Dongshaea marina: one gene and its partner. The protein of the gene in region 2 interacts with the protein of the main gene of each other region in a pairwise test. Links are inferred from orthologs where the notes say so. Each region holds a gene or a part of one and is shown on either strand. Other genes may lie near its edges.

What was found. Proteins that work in one complex are often made in the same cells at the same time.
Region 1: the proteins of menB (region 2) and rfaD interact in binary tests that used the Escherichia coli proteins (3 or more experiments, as listed by UniProt). The link is inferred for Dongshaea marina from one-to-one orthologs.

What each region holds. Positions count from the first base shown.
Region 1 is NZ_CP028897.1:4,578,412-4,583,672, reverse strand. What follows is about bases 1-2,825. They hold rfaD (ADP-glyceromanno-heptose 6-epimerase), read right to left. Parts: upstream 1,979-2,825; coding sequence 1,022-1,978; downstream 1-1,021. Other genes in these bases: DB847_RS21445 (preprotein translocase subunit SecD family protein), read left to right, coding at 2,150-2,560; DB847_RS21455 (polysaccharide deacetylase family protein), read right to left, coding at 1-1,015. Also shown: rfbB (dTDP-glucose 4,6-dehydratase), read left to right, coding at 3,041-4,144; rfbD (dTDP-4-dehydrorhamnose reductase), read left to right, coding at 4,144-5,034. UniProt on the Escherichia coli protein: Catalyzes the interconversion between ADP-D-glycero-beta-D-manno-heptose and ADP-L-glycero-beta-D-manno-heptose via an epimerization at carbon 6 of the heptose.
Region 2 is NZ_CP028897.1:117,442-125,243, forward strand. The notes cover bases 2,705-5,632. They hold menB (1,4-dihydroxy-2-naphthoyl-CoA synthase), read right to left. Parts: upstream 4,635-5,632; coding sequence 3,774-4,634; downstream 2,705-3,773. Other genes in these bases: menE (o-succinylbenzoate--CoA ligase), read right to left, coding at 2,705-2,836; menC (o-succinylbenzoate synthase), read right to left, coding at 2,821-3,777; menH (2-succinyl-6-hydroxy-2,4-cyclohexadiene-1-carboxylate synthase), read right to left, coding at 4,647-5,423; menD (2-succinyl-5-enolpyruvyl-6-hydroxy-3-cyclohexene-1-carboxylic-acid synthase), read right to left, coding at 5,407-5,632. Also shown: DB847_RS00595 (substrate-binding periplasmic protein), read left to right, coding at 1-172; DB847_RS00600 (VirK/YbjX family protein), read right to left, coding at 138-1,100; more of menE, read right to left, coding at 1,442-2,704; more of menD, read right to left, coding at 5,633-7,128; DB847_RS00630 (isochorismate synthase), read right to left, coding at 7,118-7,802. UniProt on the Escherichia coli protein: Converts o-succinylbenzoyl-CoA (OSB-CoA) to 1,4-dihydroxy-2-naphthoyl-CoA (DHNA-CoA).

The DNA of each region.
Region 1 (5,261 bases), 4.5 Mb from region 2 along the record:
AGGTGCTCTGATAGAGGTACTCAAGCTTGCGAGTGACCTCTTCCAGTTCATACTCTGTGAGCACAGTCTCACGAAGCTTAGGCGGATTAACCGGGCTAGCCAGTGCATTTTCGACATCACGTTTGATAGCCTGAAAATCGATCTGCAGATCTTTAGGGCCTATGTCACCGAAGTTGGAGGTCATCGCCTGCTGGATGTTATCCAGGGTCAGATGACCGATGGCAAAGGCCTCTCCGATAGCAACCGTGGGGCGCTCCATTAACAGGGCCTCGATGGCAACGCGTCCTGCTCCTATCACCAAATCAGCTTTAGCCAGGGCGCTTGGAATATCACTGACATGCCCAGCAAAATCGATCCTGTCTAAGAAGGATTTGAAGCGGTCAGGAAGTGTAGAGCCTGAGATGATCTGCACCTGGTACCTGTCAAGATCCAGGACTTCATCCAGTAGCCTGTAACAAACTTCTCCCTTGGGGCCGGTCAGGCGTCCCACAATTGAAATTATGGGCTTAGAGTTGCGAGGAGTAGGTTGTGGAGTAAAGGCGCTCGCATCTACTCCATTACGGATCACCTGAAGCTGGCTTTCCTCAAATTCAAGTTCCCGAATCAATTGCTCAGCAATCGCTTCACACACGGCAACCGTCCGATCGCCCATGGCGCGAAATAGTTTGCGGGACTTATGCACCGGCTGACGGCCGTGGACCGTGGTGATGAGTGGAACGCCGATGAGCTTACAGGCGACCTGGCAGCTCCAGCTTGAGGCGCGGGAATGGGCATGCACCAGCTGGATCTTGTGTTTTTTTATGAGGTAGATGAGTCGTCCGACATGCCAGAAACGGCGAAATAGACTGCGCTTATTAAAGCGCAGTCCGAAAAATTGCCCCTGATGGGGCATAGTCAGTGTATCTGAGACATAACTGACGTTATGGCCAAGCTCGGTGAGACGGTCACCTATGGTGGTAGCGTAAACTTCTGCCCCGGTGATCTCCAGCTGAGACAGGGCCATCAAAATATTCATCTATTTTTATGCCTTGTTCAGCCAATCCATATACTTGGCAACACCCTCGGCAACGCTGTTAAACGGCTGGTCATAGCCTGCATCGCGAAGCTTAGTGAGATCGGCTTCGGTGAAGCACTGATAGCGTCCCTTTAGATGATCCGGGAACGGGATATACTCAATCTCTCCCTTGCCATGGTGGCGAATCACAGAGTTTGCAACGTTCCTGAAAGGTTCTGCCTTGCCGGTGCCACAGTTAAAGATCCCGGATTTTTTGGCATTTTTCCAGAACCAAAGGTTAACCTTGCAGACATCTTCGACATAGACAAAGTCACGCATCTGGCCGCCATTTTCATAGCCTTCGGTGCCTTCAAACAGTTTGGGATTTTTTCCATCAAGCATCTGGTTGTTCAGGTGGAAAGCAACGCTCGCCATTGAGCCCTTGTGCTGCTCGCGAGGGCCGTAGACATTGAAATATTTAAGACCGACGATCTGAGCCTCTGCGTGCGGCAGCATACGGCGTACGTACTGGTCAAACAGTTGCTTAGAGTAGCCATAGACATTCAAAGGCTGCTCAAACTTAGGATCTTCGATAAAGTTATCGGTCCGTCCACCATAAGTGGCAGCAGAAGAGGCGTAGATGAAGGGGATGCTATGCTCCTGGCAGTAGTGCAGCAGATCCTTGGAGTACTCGTAGTTGTTCTCCATCATGAACTTGCCATCCCACTCTGTGGTAGCTGAGCAAGCCCCCTGATGGAAGATCACCTCAATGCCGTTCCACTCTTCGAAGATATCGCCGGAGACAATGCGGGCAATGAACTCATCTTTATCCAGATAATCGGCGATCTTGAGATCCACTAGGTTGACAAACTTGGTGCCATCGGTGAGATCGTCTACCACAACGATATCTTCCCTGCCCTGCTCGTTGAGCATCTTAACCAGATTGCTGCCGATAAATCCTGCGCCGCCAGTAACGATAATCATAGTGCTTCCATCCTGTTCTCGGAGTCGGTAAAACAATTTAACTGGCGAATATTAGCATGAAGATAGACTCTTAAACACCATGGTACCAGGGCCTAAGGTTTCATGTGTTATGACACCTAACCTGTGGTTGTGCTAATCTCTCACCTTTCACTAAGGAGGAAGTTTAAGGTAATGCGTTATCTCCTGATCATCTGCACTCTGGCCCTTATGCTATCCGGCTGTGGCAATAAGCCAAAAATCCAGGGCTTTTTGGTACTTAAAACCCCCTCTGTAAGTAGTGTGGAGCAGGCCTCTGGTAAGGTGAAGCCGTATCTTGATGGTAAGCCTCTTTTTAGCAGCCAAGACATTCTCTCAGCTGAACAAAATCCTACTCAGCCTCGAGCAGTGACTATTACTTTGAGCTCGGATGCGGTTCGACGTTTACATCAGGTGTTTGAGCTTCATCTTCACGACAGGATGGCTCTGGTAGTTGATGGCAAGATTGTTCGTATTATTCCTATGCCGTCACTGGTTACCACTTCAACGCTTAGAATTACAGGGCTTTCTGATAAGCAGGCTCGCCAAATCGATGAGGTTTATTAGGGACTGTCGTCATGAGTGGATTGTTTTGAGTAGAATACAGGCTTTCAGTAGGAATCAGGCAGAGCACTATGACGACCCCAGCCCACCGGCCTCATGACATACCCGACCGCGTTTGGAGCCTTATTGAACCCCACATACTGGGGAGAAAGGGTTATTGGGGAAAAGCTGGTCGTGATAATCGATTATTTATCAATGCTGTTTTTTGGATTTTGAGGATGGGTAGCCTTTGGCGAGACCTGCCTCCTGACTACGTGATTGGAAAAATACCCATCGACGCTTCTGCCGCTGGCGAGATAAAGGCATTTGGGTGGTTTAGATACCTGGATATGAATAAAAATCCAAGCGTATGCAGTCTATTTCAGGTTCAACAACAGTTAGCGGGAACATAGCCATTCATCCAGTAGTCTGAACCAGGATCTATGAGGCACCAAATCATGCTAATCTTACCCAGTTACATGAGCAAACTTGGGGTGTTAGCAATTGAATAAAAAAGCTACAAAAAAGCTATTGGTCACAGGCGGTGCAGGCTTCATCGGCTCTGCTGTTATCCGACATATTATCCAGAATACTGATGATAGTGTACTCAATGTCGATAAGCTCACCTATGCGGGTAATCTTGAGTCCCTTGCTGAAGTTTCTGAGTCAGAGTGCTACCAGTTTGCTCACCTGGATATCTGTTATCGTGAAGGTTTGGACAAACTATTTACAGAGTTTCAGCCTGATGTAGTGATGCACCTGGCAGCAGAGAGCCATGTGGACCGTTCTATCTCCGGACCAGCCGACTTCATCGAGACCAATATTGTAGGTACTTACACCTTACTGGAAGCTGCCCGTCATTATTGGAATGAGCTTCCAGAGGATCGAAAAGAGGCATTTCGTTTTCACCATATATCGACCGATGAAGTGTATGGGGATCTGGATGGTACCGATGATCTTTTCACAGAAGAGACGCCTTATGCGCCGAGTAGCCCCTACTCTGCGTCCAAAGCATCCAGCGATCATCTGGTTCGTGCCTGGCAGCGTACCTATGGGATACCAACCATAGTTACGAACTGCTCCAACAACTATGGTCCCTGTCACTTCCCTGAAAAGCTAATTCCTTTGGTGATCTTGAACGCCTTGGAGGGCAAAGCTCTGCCCATCTATGGTAAGGGCGATCAGATCCGGGATTGGCTCTATGTTGAAGATCATGCCAGGGCACTCTACCAGGTGGTTACTCAAGGTGAAATTGGTGAAACCTATAACATCGGTGGACATAACGAAAAACGCAACTTAGAGGTGGTTGAAACCATCTGTGATCTATTAGGTGAGTTATGTCCGATAGCAGATAACCCTTCAGCCCAACATCTTGGTTCATACCGGGATCTAATAACTTTTGTTGCGGATCGGCCCGGGCATGATCACCGCTATGCCATTGATGCAGCAAAGATTGAGAATGAATTAGGCTGGGTGCCACAAGAGACTTTTGAGTCAGGGATCCGTAAAACCGTAGAGTGGTATCTAAGTAACCAGAAGTGGGTCGAGAATGTAAAAAGTGGCGCCTACCAAAGCTGGATTGATAAAAACTACGGGGAGCGCAACTGATGGATATTCTGCTGCTGGGATGTAATGGCCAGGTTGGTTGGGAGCTGCAACGCTCCCTAGCTCCCCTAGGTCGGGTTACACCCCTAGATTATGATTCAGATTCATTATGCGGAGATCTCAGTAATCTGGATGGGCTTTCACAAACCATTCGATACCTAAAGCCTGATGTGATCGTCAATGCAGCTGCCCATACTGCAGTGGATAAGGCTGAATCTGAGTATGAGTATGCAAAGTTATTGAATGCAACTGCCGTGGAAGTGTTAGCAAAAGAAGCCGAGGCGATCGGTGCCTGGCTGATTCACTACTCTACTGATTATGTGTTTGATGGTGGCGGTGATAAACCATGGGAAGAAGTGGATACACCAGCGCCTCTCAATGTGTATGGCAAAACTAAGCATGCAGGTGAGCAGTCGATTCAAAATCACTGCTCCAAGTACCTGATTTTTCGTACCAGCTGGGTTTATGCTGCCAGAGGCAATAATTTCGCCAAGACAATGTTGCGTTTAGGGCAAGATAAAGATGAGCTGTCGGTTATCAATGATCAGTTTGGTGCACCGACCGGTGCAGAGCTACTGGCTGATTGTACTGCACATGCTGTTTCTAAAGCCCAAATTAACCCTGAGTTAGCTGGCCTTTATCATCTGACGGCATCAGGTACTACCAGCTGGTATGAGTATGCTTCACTGGTGTTCGATTGTGCCAGCAAAGCAGGCGTTGAGCTCGCTATACAAAAGCTGCATCCTGTTACAACCAGTGTCTTTCCTACTCCAGCAACCCGTCCGCACAACTCTCGTTTGAATACTGCTAAGTTTCAAACGAGCTTTGGTTTAGTGCTACCAGCTTGGCAGCAGGGGGTGAAGCGCATGCTAGATGAGATTTTAGGAGAGTAATGATGACAGCACGCAAAGGGATTATTCTTGCCGGTGGGTCTGGGACTCGCCTTTATCCGGTGACTATGGCTGTAAGTAAACAATTGCTGCCCATCTATGATAAGCCGATGATCTACTACCCGCTGACGACTCTGATGCTGGCGGGGATCCGGGATATTCTAATCATCAGTACTCCCCAGGATACGCCACGTTTTGAGCAGCTGCTGGGTGATGGTAGCCAGTGGGGA
Region 2 (7,802 bases):
CACCCATCACCCCAAGCCTTTTTTAACAAAGCCCAGCTATCTGATCTTTCCAAAAAGTAGCGCTGAGAGTCAGAAACTTCTCAGCATTTTTAATCAGGGGATGAAGGAGCTTCACCAGAGTGGACGTATCAAGCAGATTAGCGAAGGCCTGAATAGTTCAGTGACTCCCTGACTCGAGTCGAGAGTGATGCTTTGAGTTCATCGAGCCACAGGTAGCGGCGTCGATACATGGCGCGTTTTTTTGATTTTATCTCATCAAGCTCTTTTCGCTCGCTCTCTTGAAGTCTTAGCAGGTGTTTACAATAGGGGGCCCCTCTAAACTCTACCCACAGTTCGTCATAGTTGGAGTGGATCGCCTTTCCCTGTTTATTTTTATATCGTCGTGCCATATAAACATGACTGCTTTTCCTTACCGCCAGCACCTCATCAATTTCTAGCTGTTTTGCCAGATAAAGAGCCGTCTCGACGACCAGGGATTTTGGGCGAACTCCGAAGCATTGCTTGGTTAAATCTTTAAGCTTCTGCATCGGATGTTCAACGCGTGGCTCTGGGCCCTGGAGTGAGGTCAGGACCATCTGTTTGTTTTCACCCGGGCCGATGAGCGAGAAAGCACAGGAGTAGAGTCTTTGATCCTGCTGATTAAGCAAGGAGATCACCATCTCCCCCTCTTTGCGAAAGGTATGGTGCTGGTGCAAAACCAACCGAGCCTGTTGCTCCCCTTCGGGGAGTTTGCCCAGCTCAATCCCATCTTCGTGATAGATCTTATGAAACAGCCCGGGCTTTACATCACTGAGCCATCGATAATGCTCCATGATATGCTCAACTCGCCGGCTGACACCTGTCCCTGCAAATAGGTAGGGACGAAGGGGTTTATCCAGTAGTTCCAGATTGTTGCGTGTGATCTCCTGCATCACCGGCGTGGAAAGAAATGCCCAGAGTTTTTTTAGGGGGCGTCTGTGAATCCAGGAGCGCAGGATAAATTTAATGCGATGACGGCTGAAGCGGCTTTTGGAATTTGGGTGTAAATAGGCTGCACAGGCCTTTATGTTCAGAGTTTGTTTGCTGCCGAGTTGCTGCCAATTGGTGAAATGCTCACACATGGGATCTCTCCACAAAATAACCATAGTGTTTCGATAAATATTTGGCTTTCCTGGCTGTTAAATTGCTAGGTTCTGTTGATGTTTCCGGTTTTGAAACGCCAACAGAGCCTAAATCCCTGCAGGTTTCTGTATATCTATTTACAGAAGATGCGGGACTATATCGCAGGTGGTTTTGCGATGCGTTTCATTTTTTGCGATTTACTTTCAATAAAAAACAATGAGTGATTTAGCTGGGATAAAACCCAACTTTTTCGAGAGGGACATTTGTTCTAAATTTCATATCTTAATAATGTTGCGTCTATTGAGGTGTGCCAACAGGTTTACTAATTCTGGCGTTATTTTTAGAGTGATTGGGCTGCCAGTTTTTGCAGCTGGGGAAGTGTGACTTTTAGGCCTGCAGTTTCCGGCCAAGGCAGAAACCTCTCCGGTATCAGAAAGCTTGCGAGGCGCTCCCTGAGCCACTGCCTGAGAGTTGCCTCATCGAGCTGTACCTGATGCAGCTGCACAAAACAGATCGGGCGCTGTCCCCACTCGGGGTGTTCGACCGGGATCACCCTGGCATTGATGATCTGCGGGTGTTGTAGCAGCTCGCATTCAATCGCTTCGGGCTGAATATTTTCTCCCCCGGAGATAAATTGGCGATCCATCCGCCCCAGGACCTGCAGCTTACCATCGGTTGTTAGCTCGCCCCTGTCTTTGGTGTGGAACCAGCCGTCCTTATCAACTGAGGGCTTTAGTTGTCCATCCTGGTAGTAGCCAGCAAACAGTGTTTGTCCACGAACCAGGATCTCCTGATTTTCTATCCGGATCTCACGTCCGGGCAGAGGACTGCCTACATCTGCGGTTATCCGGGCGATCTGCCTGGTACAGACCTGCGAGCTCATCTCAGATAACCCATAGCTGACGAAGGGCTGTATGCCTCGTTTGAGGGTCGCCTCCAGGAGTGCCCTGGAGAATGCACCTCCACCCAAAAGCATGCAGCGCAGGGCACTTTGCGCAGGATTAAAATCGCTATCCTGTAATAGTCTGTAGAGCTGAGTCGATACCAGAGACAGGTGGCTAATGGGTTGGCGATACAGCTGCTCAGTCAGAGATAGCCCTTTATCCTCAAGGCAGATTGACGCGCCAGCCAGCAGGCAGCGGATCACTATGGCAAGGCCTCCCACATGAAATAACGGCAGGCTCAGCAGCCAGCGATCGCCGGATCTCAGGGGGATAAGCTTCGCCGAGCCCTGAGCGCTACTCAGGTGGTTACTCAGGCGGTGAACTACGGCCTTCGGCTCTCCCGAGCTTCCCGAAGTGAGGACCATGTTGCTCAGGCTCTCGGGGGCTAGCATGGGTTGTGTCCCTCTATGGGAGGCGGGCGCCTGGAATTCCAGCTTTAGCCTGGGAGTCTCCCGAGAGATCTTGTCCCGAGCCCACAACTTGTGCGGATCAATCTTTCTCAGCAGGCAGCAATGCTGAGAGTCGGTTAGTTTTGGATTTAACGGGCAAAAGATAATTTGCTGGCGCAGGCAAGCCCACAGCAGGGCTATCAGCTCAATACTGTTGGGGGCTATGGTCGCCAGGTGCTGGCCGGCCCTTAGCCCACTTTTGATAAGCTGCTGCTCTATGGATGAAACCAGCTTATCCAGCGCTGCAAAGCTGAGCTCTGTTTGTCCCTCAACCAGAGCTATATCCTCGGGAGTGCTCCTGGCCCACTGCGCAAGTGGGCAGGGGATCAGCTGTTCTGCCATACCAGGTTCAGTTCGCTCTCCTGGAGCAACGGGCGCTTCTCGGTGGAGACAAAGGGAGGGTTGACCAGATCATGAGAAAAGAACTTAAGGGTATCAATGCCATGAACTTCGCCGGGAGCCCATTCGGCGGCCAGGCGACTCAGGCAATTGATGCCGATCGTCGACTCGAAGGATGAGGAGATGATGGTTCGGGCTCCCCGCTCCCTGGCACTCTTGATCAGTTGCTTACACTTGTCGATCGAGCCGATCAGGGTCGGTTTGAGGATCACCGCCTTGAGGTTGTCAAACTCAGGGATCTTCTTATGCTCCGAGAGGTACTCATCCAGTGCCACCGGCAGGGAGGTGTGAGTTGCGATGAAGCGATTTTCCTCCAGGGTGGCGCAGGGTTCCTCAACATAATCGATCCGCTTGTTATCGAGAAGGTTGCAGATACTCCAGGCCTCCTCCTTGGTCCAGCTGCGGTTGGCATCCAGGATCAACTTGGAGTCGGGAGCTAATCGGCAAAGCTCATTGATCAGTGCCACCTCGTGGGCGATGGGGTAACGCCCCACCTTAACCTTGATCTGTTTGGGGTAGGGGCCAAACCATTGACGCCAATGCTTGGCGACCCTGTCAGGGCGCCCCTGAAGCAGATGGCGCGGCGCAAGGAGCTTGGGTGGGGCACTCGGCCAGCTGTATTGAGCACAATCCAGGCCAAACTGGACCGAGGGCTGGGTCGCCTTTGCCTTTAGCCCATCCTGCAGTCTGGAGACAACTTCGATCAGCTCATCCTGTGCATCTTGCAGGGATTCTCGTGAGAAGCCAGGCAGTGGGGCTATCTCTCCCCATTGATTACCCAGCTTGAGTAGCAACCCTTCACGGGTATTGAGTTCGTGCCCCGGCAGTAGCAGGGGCTCGCGAAGGGGAAGCGAATAGTGATAGATTTTCGCGTGTCTGTTCATGGGTTCCGTTTGAACTTGCTGAAATCTGGACTGCGTTTTTCGTTAAACGCGTTACGGCCTTCCTGACCCTCTTCAGTCATATAGAACAGCATGGTGGCATTTCCGGCCAGCTCCTGCAGGCCTGCCTGTCCATCACAGTCTGCATTGAGGGCAGCCTTGAGACACCTTATCGCCATTGGCGACTGTTGTAAAATTTCGCGACACCAGCGGACCGTTTCGCGCTCCAGCTCCTCGTAAGGAACCACGGTATTAACCAGTCCCATCTCCAGGGCCTGGTGGGCATCATATTGACGGCACAGGAACCAGATTTCGCGGGCTTTTTTCTGTCCCACGATGCGTGCCATGTAGGAGGCACCCCAGCCACCATCGAAGGAGCCCACTTTAGGGCCGGTCTGACCGAAGCGCGCGTTACTGGCGGCAATCGTCAGATCGCACATCATGTGCAGCACATGGCCCCCGCCGATCGCAAACCCGGCAACCATGGCAACAACGGGCTTGGGGCAGGTGCGGATCTGGCGCTGAAAATCCAGGACGTTGAGGTGGTGCACTCCTGAGTCGTCCTGGTATCCGCCATAATCTCCGCGGATTTTCTGATCGCCACCGGCACAGAAGGCTTTTTCGCCTTCGCCGCATAGAATAATGCTGCCGATCGACTCATCGTAGCGGGCATCATGCAGAGCATCGATCATCTCTTTGACCGTCTGAGGACGAAAAGCGTTACGCACCTCGGGACGGTTGATGGTGATCTTGGCGATCCCGTCTTCAGATTTTTGATAGCGAATATCTTCAAACTCGCCAGAATGATCCTGCCAGGTGACAGGGGCATAGAGTTGCTCTTCGGTTAGTTGCTCAATCATGATCGTCTCTTGTCATAGTTGCAGCCAGTCACAGAGCACCCGGGAAAAGGTGCGCAGGTGCTGGGAGTGAATATTGTGGCCAGCGTTTTCGATGCTGATATGCTTCAGGTTCTGGCATTGCTGTTTCAGCTCACGGGCGATGGTTTCGAATTTTACATCGAGTTGTCCCGAAATATAACAGCAGGCAAAAGATTGCTGGCTAAGGGCTGCCCCGAGGTCATCCTGTTGGCCTAGTGAGGTGGATTTTAGCATGGCTGCCAGCTGTCTCGGTGAATTAGCAAGGCGGCTTTCAATCATTCTCTGGCGTGCGCTTTGGGTCAGGGAGCCAAACACGGGCTGCTGATACCAGGATTCGAGCACCTCAGACAGAGGTTCATCGGCAAAGCGTGTGGCCCAGTGGCGATCATGCTCGCGTCTTTGTTGTTTTTGTTGGTCGCAGCCAAGGCCCGGGTGGGCATTTTCCAGAATCAGGCTGTGGACCGCCTGCGGGTAGTGACAGGCAAAGCTCAGAGCAATCCGTCCGCCCAATGAGTAGCCGAGCAGATGACAGCGCTCGATTTGATGCCGTCTCAGGGTCTCCAGGATCGCCTGGTTGCACTGCTCGAAGCCATTGGCTTTGAGTGTATCTGCGCCCAGACTCAAGCCATGCCCCGGCAGGTCGATGGCAAGGCAGTGCTGCCCGGTTAACCGGTGACACAGAGGAAGCCAGTCTTGAGCTGAGCCCAAAAAGCCATGCAGCAGTACCAGCGGGGTTCCGTTACCCGGAAACTCTCTAGCGTGAAGCTGCATCATTAATCCATTGTCTGAGAGCTTTTAGCTCATCACATCCGGCGGTTTCAATCTGAAGCTCAATCAGGCTTGCTCCCCTGGTTTTGAGGGCTTGCTGGTAGGTTTGGCTAAAATCATCAAGATTGTCCGGCTGATGATAATCAAGACCGAACATCTGTGCCGCCCCTCTGGCATTAAGCTGGTGTTTTAATTCGAAAAAGCGCTCACGCATCCTGTTTTCATTGGGTACGGGGAGCATCCTGAAGATGCTGCCGCCCCCGTTGTTGATGAGGATGATCACCAGCGGCGCCTGGCTTTCGGCGGTCAGGGCCAGGCTGTTGAGATCATGCAGTAGCGACAGATCGCCTATCAGCACAGTGGTTGGTTGACTCGAGGTCCTGGCAAAGCCACTGGCGGTTGCGATCAGCCCATCAATTCCGGATGCTCCGCGATTGGTCATTAGCCGTGCAGGTCCATCTCCCCCGAGCGGCAGGTTATCCAGCAGGCGGACCGGCATGCTGTTACCGATAAAAAGCTGTCCCTGCAGCAGTGCCGAGAGCTCCCAGACTGCACTGAGCTCACCAAATTCCCGGCGTGAAAAATACTCCCGACACAGCCGGGCGAGCCCAAGCTCGACGCTGGAGAGGTCTGAGGGGGCCCGATTGCCGGATTCGGTTGGATGAGCTTCCAACCACTGAGCGACGGGAGAGCAGAATCGCTCACTAAGCAGGTGATCCGGGTCGAGTCTTTGCTGTTGTGGGTCGATGAGCCAGTAGTGTTGCCAGCTTCTTTGGGTTAGCCAGCGGGCCAGGTTTTTCGACAGTAGCCGGGCGCCAAATTGAATCACAACCTGGGCCCTGCTGAGCTGCTCCTGCAACTCGGGGGACTGCCAATTGAGATCAAAGCTATTGAGTGTGCCTTCCTCCCAGGCCAGCTGGGACTGGAGATCGCATAATAGAGGCCAGCCGAGCTCCCGGGCCCACTCTTGGAGTTGTTTTGCCTGCCGGGGAGAGTCGATCTGACCGGCGATCAGCAGTCCCGGGTCGCTTCGAAGCTGTGACCACTGCTGGTGAGTCTGCACCTGTATTTCAGCCTGGTGATAGCGGGTGTAAGGCGTCTCACTTTCAAGCCAGCGGCTCAAAGGCTCAAGCAGGGGGTTTGCGTTGAGAGGTTGCTCTGCTGGATAGAGGGGCTCAGGATACATGCAGTTGATATGGACTGGCCCGGCAGGGCCTGATATGAGAGAGCTCAGAGCATCATCTATGCTGGTGAGCAGGAAACTCAGTGGGATCCGGGAGCTTGGTGCCGGGAGATTGATGCTGGTTACCGGGTAGTTGGCGAAGATCCCGGGTTGGGGGATCGCCTGGTTGGCACCGCAATCAATAAGCTCGGGTGGCCGGTCGGCACTGAGGATGATCAGAGGTATCGCACACTGGCGAGCCTCGACGACCGCCGGGTAGAGATTAGCAACGGCGCTTCCCGATGTGGTGATGATAACCACGGGGCGCTCAGTCCCCTTGGCAATCCCCAACCCAAGAAATCCGAGACCGCGCTCATCAAAGTGAGTATGGGTGATAAAGCCCTGGTGAGCCGCGGCGGCCATCACCAGGGGGGCGCTGCGTGAGCCGGGTGCGATACAGAGATCACGGACTCCCCAGCGATATAACTCTTCAAGTAGCGCACTGGCCCACAGGTGATTGAGATTGGCGAAGGTCTTATGAATCATGTTCCGGCTCCAGCATCAGCAAAAGGTTAGCAATCTTGTGGTTTAACTCCTGCCACTCCTGATCCGGGTCCGAGCCTTCAACGATTCCGGCTCCGGCGTAGAGATTTAACTCTGAACCGCTCAGGGTGGCACAGCGGATGTTGACCGCAAACTCGGCGACTTCACCATCACTGAAGCCGCAAACGCCCGCATACCAGCCGCGCCGGTATGGCTCATGCCTTCGGATAAACTCCCGGGCCTGCCTGCGGGGTGTGCCACTCACCGCGGGAGTAGGATGAAGTTTGGCGAGTAGCTTTGCATCATCGGCCTCGGGTTTGAGGCTGGCCTGAATCGGTCGGCGCAGATGTTGAATAAGGCGAAGGGGTAGGATCTCTACCGGTGCTATCTTGATCGAATCGGCAATAGCGGCGAGCTGCTGCTCTATGTCATCGGCGACATATTGGTTTTCCCGAATGTTTTTAGGATCATCGAGCAATTGCTGGGCGAGCATTTGATCTTTTTGTGGGGAGCCGCTTCGCCCGATGGAGCCCGCCAGCGCCTCGGTCTTGAGTTTGTCTCCGTGACGCAGATAAAGGCGTTCGGGCGAGCAGCTGAGCAACATCTTGTCCGGGGTAAACTCAAAGGCGTAGTGGAAACTGTGCTCACTGTGGCGGCACAACTTATCAAACAGATCC